2 regions of the Feifania hominis genome follow, and region 2 is predicted to be linked to the other one. Evidence: a T-box and tRNA genes for the amino acid it is inferred to sense, from the RefSeq annotation. Region 2 holds a T-box; the other holds one or more tRNA genes.
The links. A T-box is a leader RNA that pairs with one kind of tRNA and senses whether it is charged. The one in region 2 lies ahead of pheS (phenylalanine--tRNA ligase subunit alpha), so its partner is inferred to be a tRNA-Phe.

Region 1: it encodes a tRNA-Phe, which carries the amino acid that the T-box ahead of pheS (phenylalanine--tRNA ligase subunit alpha) is inferred to sense. The anticodon was not compared.

The regions. Positions count from the first base shown of each region.
Region 1 is NZ_JACRSP010000001.1:515,719-519,120, reverse strand. Features, by position in the region: gene feoB (ferrous iron transport protein B) at 1-1,134, shown strand, start outside; tRNA gene H8695_RS02525 (tRNA-Cys) at 1,180-1,253, opposite strand; tRNA gene H8695_RS02520 (tRNA-Gly) at 1,309-1,384, opposite strand; tRNA gene H8695_RS02515 (tRNA-Phe) at 1,388-1,463, opposite strand; tRNA gene H8695_RS02510 (tRNA-Asp) at 1,503-1,579, opposite strand; tRNA gene H8695_RS02505 (tRNA-Val) at 1,587-1,662, opposite strand; gene hslO (Hsp33 family molecular chaperone HslO) at 1,768-2,643, opposite strand; gene H8695_RS02495 (class I SAM-dependent DNA methyltransferase) at 2,636-3,400, opposite strand; gene H8695_RS02490 (YerC/YecD family TrpR-related protein) at 3,390-3,402, opposite strand, start outside.
Region 2 is NZ_JACRSP010000002.1:456,618-460,019, reverse strand. Features, by position in the region: gene pheT (phenylalanine--tRNA ligase subunit beta) at 1-933, opposite strand, end outside; gene pheS (phenylalanine--tRNA ligase subunit alpha) at 946-1,965, opposite strand; T-box leader at 2,011-2,241, opposite strand; gene alr (alanine racemase) at 2,373-3,402, shown strand, end outside.

The DNA.
Region 1 (3,402 bases), on a different contig from region 2:
GCGAACTACCCCTCACAGCTGCTCTCCACGGCGCTCTTCTGGGTAGAGGACCGCTTCATGGATTTTTTCAACTGGCTCAGCGCGCCGGCATGGCTATCCGGCATCCTCGTTCAGGGCATCTATCGCACACTCGCCTGGGTTGTCGCAGTCATGCTGCCGCCGATGGCCATTTTCTTCCCTCTTTTTACTCTGCTTGAGGATCTCGGCTATCTGCCCCGCGTCGCGTTCAATCTGGACCATCACTTCAAAAAGGCCTGCGCATGTGGCAAACAGGCGCTGACTATGTGTATGGGCTTTGGCTGCAATGCTGCGGGGATTGTGGGCTGCCGCATCATCGACAGCCCTCGCGAGCGGCTGATCGCTATCATCACCAACAACTTTGTCCCCTGCAACGGCCGCTTTCCCACATTGATTTCTATCATCACCATGTTCTTTATCGGCTCGGTGATCTCCCCCTTTGACTCGCTGCTCTCAGCTCTGTTTCTGACCGCCGTCATTGTACTCGGCGTCGCAATGACCTTTCTTGTGTCCCGTCTGCTCTCAAAGACCATCCTCAAAGGGGTTCCCTCCTCTTTCACGCTGGAACTGCCTCCCTACCGAAAGCCACAAATCGGCAAGACGATTGTGCGCTCCATCTTTGATCGGACGCTCTTTGTTCTGGGGCGTGCGGTCACGGTGGCAGCGCCTGCGGGACTGATTATCTGGCTGCTCGCCAATGTCGTGGTGGGTGACGCCACACTGCTCGCACACTGTGCGCGTTTTCTCAATCCGATCGCGCAGCTGATGGGGCTCGACGGAGTCATTTTGCTGGCCTTTATTCTCGGCTTCCCGGCCAATGAGATCGTTATTCCCATCGTCATCATGGCCTATATGGCGACCGGTAGCTTGATTGATATGGGCAATCTTACGGAGCTTAAGGCGCTCTTTGTCGCAAACGGCTGGACCTGGGCTACTGCTGCGTCAACGATCCTCTTTTCCCTGATGCATTGGCCCTGCTCGACCACCTGCCTGACCATCAAAAAGGAGACGCAAAGTCTCAAGTGGACCGCTGTATCCTTTGCCGTGCCGACTGTGATTGGCTTTGTCGTCTGTGTCTGCTTCACTGCCATCGTAAGAATGCTCGGGCTCGCCTGAATATGTGACACAGAAAAAGCCCCCGACTCGAGTCGGGGGCTTTTTTGGAGGCGCCACCCAGACTTGAACTGGGGGTGAAGGTTTTGCAGACCTCTGCCTTACCACTTGGCTATGGCGCCGTATGATTCATGTTATGCGCGTGCGGCAGGATTTAATCCTGCCGCCGCACATTTTTGGAGCGGATGACGAGGCTCGAACTCGCTACCTCAACCTTGGCAAGGTTGCGCTCTACCAGATGAGCTACATCCGCAAATGGTGCCTCCGGGCGGAATCGAACCACCGACACGGGGATTTTCAGTCCCCTGCTCTACCAACTGAGCTACAGAGGCAAATGATCCCGCCCACAGTGTTCCATGGGAAAGATCAGTTGGCGACCGAGATGGGGCTCGAACCCACGACCTCTAGCGTGACAGGCTAGCGTTCTAACCAGCTGAACTACTCGGCCATTTTCATGGTGGGAACAACAGGGCTCGAACCTGTGACCCCCTGCTTGTAAGGCAGGTGCTCTCCCAGCTGAGCTATGCTCCCATGTTCCCGCAGCCGCCGTAATCACAAGCGGCGAAGTTTATTATACTCGATCGCCCCTACCCTGTCAAGACCAAATTTTACTTTTTTTGCGCACAACTCAGCCACTCAAAGGCCCGCAAAATGGCGCAGTTCGTCGGCCGGAACCTGGTATTTGCGCTCGCAGAACTGGCAGCTGACCTCAATGCTCTGCTGCTCCTGCGCAAGCTTCAAAAGCTCCTCTCTGCCGAGGGAGATCAGAGCCCGCTCAATGCGCTCCCGGCTGCAGTTGCAGCGGTACTCCTTGTAGGACTGCTCCAGGATTTCCACATCAAATTCACAGAGAAGTGCCCTGAGGATTTCAGCAGGCGTTTTTCCCTCGTCAATCAGCGTTGAGACGGGCTTTACCTTGGCCACGGCGCGCTCGAGCTTTTCTATGGCCGACTCATCGGCATTTGGCATCAGCTGAAGAATGTATCCGCCCGCTGCCTTGACGCTGTAGTCACGGTCAACCAGCACGCCGAGAGCCGTCACGGTCGGCACCTGCTCGCTGACGGCGAAGTAGTGGGTAATGTCCTCGGCAATCTCCCCCGAAACAATGGGAACCTGGCCCACATAGGGCTCCCTGAGCCCGAGATCTTTGATGATGTTGAGAAAGCCACTGCGGCCGACACCGCCCGCGACGTCGAGCTTTCCCAGACCGTTGAGCGGGAGATCAACCAGTGGATTTGCAGCATAGCCGCGCACATTGCCGCTGAAATCCGACACGCAGAGAATGCTGCCAATGGGTCCATCGCCTTTGATCTGCACCGTAATGGCACAGTTTTCGTCCTTGAGCATGGTTCCCATCATACTGGTTGCCGTGAGCGTGCGCCCGAGCGCCGCCGTCACGACGGGAGCGGTTGAGTGAATCTGCCGCGCCCGCTCGACAATCTCGGTGGAATTGAGAGCAAAGCCCCGTACAAAACCGTCGCCGGTGATGATTTTTACAAAGTTGTCAGTCACGCTGCTCTTCCTTTCTGGCCACAAAGTAGAGCCGCTGCTCCTGTGGCCCCGGCTGCGCATCACTTTGATCGCCGTAGACGGCAAGCACCTGCAGCCCGGCTTTCCTCAGGTATCCCTCGAGCTGCCGCCGCGAGTAGACGCGCTCGGTGATGATCTCATCGCTGCGCTCATAGTGTGCCCCGTTTTGTGTGAAATAGGTCATGAGAAAGCGGCACAGGCCGCTCTTTTCGTGAAACTCGTTTTGCCAGATACAGTAGACCTCGTCCGTATCGTAGACGAAGACGTTGTTTGCAAGAATCTCCCGGAACTTGTAGGGAGAATTCACATCGAAGACGAAGATGCCGCCAGGATTCAAAAAGAGCGATACCCGCGAAAACGCGGCGATCACATCGCCCGGCCTGCGCAGAGAATTGACGGAATCGAGCGTACAGAACGCGGCGTCAATGGTTCCGTAGAGGTCGAGCTCCCTCATATCCTGACAGAGCAAAAGCGGGCGCTGCTCAAGGGGCAGCGCTTCAAATTTACCAGCCGCCAAATCGAGCATTTCCGGTGACGCGTCAACGCCAATGAGCTCCATTCCCCGCCCGGCCAACTGGGACAAAAGGCTGCCGGTACCGCAGCAGAGATCGAGCAGAATCTGCGGCCGACAGCCAAAACGCTGTAGAATATTCATCAGGTATTCGGCAAGAGCCCCATAGTCCACCTCGCCGATGAGATGGTCATAGTAGGCTGGCAGCCGGATATAATCACTTCTCATTT
Region 2 (3,402 bases):
CACGAGCATGCCGGTGTCGAGCTTGCGGGTGACACCGTCGAGCGTGACGATGCTCTCGCCCTCGTGGGCGCGGCGCACAATGATTTCGCCGCCCTCGAGGTGACGGCGGTCAAAGGCGTGAAGCGGCTGGCCGTACTCGAGCATGACATAGTTTGTGATGTCGACGATGTTGTTGATCGGGCGCACGCCTGCGGCGCGAAGCCGCTCGCGCATCCAGCGCGGCGAGGGGCCGATCTTGACGTTTTTGACCATGCGCGCGGTGTAGCGCGGGCAGAGGTCGGGCGCCTCAACCGTGACTTTGAGGTAGTTTTCAATGTTGTCGCTCTCCTGCCGCACGACGGGTCTGTGCTCCTCAAAGGGCACATGGAACGTCGCCGCGGTCTCACGGGCGAGACCGATCACCGACAGGCAGTCGGGACGGTTGGAGGTGATTTCAAATTCGGTGACCGTGTCGTCGAGGCCGATGGCCGACTGAATATCCTGCCCGAGCGAGCAGTCCTCCTCGAGAACGAAGATGCCGTCCTCGATCGCATAGGGGAAGTCGTTCACCGTCAGGCCGAGCTCGGACAGCGAGCAGAGCATGCCGTCGCTCTCGACGCCGCGCAGTTTGCCGCGATTGATGACCTTTCCGCCGGGGAGCTTTGCCCCGTGCAGACAGACCGGCACGATGTCGCCCGCTTTTAAGTTGGTCGCGCCGGTGACGATCTGGTGAGTGCCCTTATCGCCGGTGTCAACCTGACAGACCACGAGTTTGTCGGCGTCGGGATGCCTGTCGATCGAGAGGATTTTCCCCACGACGACGTTTTCGATGTCGCTGCCCACGATCTCATAGGTCTCGACCTTGGAGCCGGACATGGTCATGGCGCTGGCATATTCTCTGGGGTCGACGTCAAGTTTGACATAGTCGGCGAGCCATTTTTTCGATAGATTCATCGTGATTCCCCCTTAAAACTGACTGAGAAAGCGCACATCATTCTCGTAGAACAGGCGCAGATCATCGATGTTGTAGCGGCGCATGGCGATTCGCTCAAGGCCCATGCCGAACGCAAAGCCGCTGTACTCGTTCGGGTCGATGTCGCACCCCTCGAGAACTTTCGGGTGTACCATGCCGCAGCCTAAAATCTCAATCCAGCCCTCGCCCTTGCACAGGCGGCACCCCTCGCCGTGGCAGTTGAAGCACATGACGTCGACCTCGGCCGACGGCTCGGTGAAGGGGAAGTGGTGGGGGCGAAAGCGCGTGCGCGCATCCGGCCCGTAGAGGCGCTTGGCGAACACGTCGAGGATGCCCTTGAGGTCGCTCATGGTGATGCCGCGATCGACGACGAGGCCCTCGATCTGATGGAAGACCGGGGAGTGGGTCGCGTCGATGTCATCGGAGCGGTAGACCCTGCCGGGCGCGATGACGCGGATCGGCGGGCGCTGCTGCTCCATGACGCGCACCTGGACCGGGGAGGTCTGCGTGCGCAGCAGTACCTTGTCGGTGATGTAAAACGTATCCTGCGTGTCGCGCGCGGGGTGATGGGGCGGCAGATTGAGAGCCTCGAAGTTGTAGTAGTCGAATTCGACCTCGGGTCCCTCGGCGATCTGAAAGCCCATGCCGAGGAAGATCTCCTCCACTTCGCGCAGCACGATGGACAGCGGGTGCGCCCGACCGACCGCATTGCCGGTGCCGGGCAGAGTCACGTCGATTTTCTCGCCCTCGAGCTTGCGCGCGAGAGCGGCAGTCTCGAGCCGGGCCTTGACATCGTCGATCTCCTGCTCGAGCGCGGCGCGAATCTCGTTTGCGAGCTGGCCGATGAGCGGACGCTCCTCGGCGGACAGCGAGCCCATCTGGCGGAGAATCGCGGTGAGCTCTCCCTTTTTGCCGAGATATTTGATGCGGATGTTCTCAAGCTCCGCAATCTCCGTCACCCCGGCGAGCACAGATTCGACTTCGGCCTTGATTTTGGCTAGTGCCTGTCTCATATTGTTCACCTCATGATGTATTTTTGACAAAAAAAGCCCCGTCCCAAAAGGGACGAGGACTTGAGTCTCGCGGTACCACCCTTGTTCCCGCGCGGCGCGCGGGCACTCTGGAGCCCTTAACGCAGGCAGTCGGCCGCCCCTACCGCGTAAATCGTTTCAGAGCGGCAGCTCAAAAGTGAACTTCGGCAGGTTGGCTCATAAGGGCGCTCTCAGCGCAGTCACGCCCTCTCTCTGGCTTTCGCGGTCGCTGCCTACTCTCTTTTTCATTGCTGTTAGTGCACAGTATACCACCGCAAATACGCTTTTACAAGTCCCTCTGGCATTTTTTGAAGATGGGGCAAAAGAATTGTGCGGTTTTTTGATCTATGGTAATATAATAGGGTCAATAAGAAAAAAGAGGCGCGAGTATGGAACATTTCACAAGGAGAACCTGGCTTGAGATTGACCTTGACGCCGTGCGGCACAACGTGGCGCAAATCCGTTCGCGCATCGGCGGGAGAAAGCTCATGGCCATTGTCAAGGCCGATGCCTACGGCCACGGTGCGGCCGTGCTCGGCCCCTTTCTGCGCAGGTGCGGGGCCGACTGCTTCGGCGTGTCGAACATCGACGAGGCGCAGGAGCTCCGTGCAGGCGGGGTCGAGGAGCCCATCCTCATTCTCGGCTACACGCCCGAGGAGGATTACGGGCGGCTGGTGGAGTGCGGCGCCGCTCAGACGCTCTACGATGAGCGTGCAGCGCGCTCACTGAGCGCTGCCGCAACGGCGGCGGGGGCAAAAATTCCCGTTCACATCAAGCTCGACACCGGTATGAACCGCCTCGGCTTTGCCACGCAGACGGAGGATGGACGCCGGGCCGCAGTGGATGTCATCGAGCGGATTGTGGGGCTGCCCGGCCTTGTACCCGAGGGAATCTTCACACACTTCTCGGTGTCGGATGAGAGGGGAAACCCGTTTACGGGCCGTCAGTATGACAATTTTACTGCGACGCTTGCGGCCCTTGAGCAGAGAGGAATCACGTTTCCCCTGCGGCACTGCGACAACTCCGCGGCGATCTACAATCTCGGCGAGAATATCACCAATCTCGTGCGCCCGGGTATCATTCTCTACGGTCTGGCGCCCGAGCCTGGAGACGACGTCTTTGCCGCTGAGGCACAGCTGATGCCTGCGGCCCGGTTCAAAAGCGTTGTATCCCATGTCAAAACCGTGCCGGCGGGCGACTTTGTCAGCTATGGAAACTCTGTGACGCTGACGCGGCCGACGCGGGTCGCCACCATTCCGGTCGGCTATGCCGACGGGTACGACCGGCTTCTGTCAAACCGCGGCGAGGTACTTGTCAACGGGTGCCGCTGCCGTATTCTCGGCCGGGTCTGCATGGATCAGATGATGGTGGATGCAACCGATGCCGGAGAGGTCGCAGTGGGACAGAGCGTCACGCTCT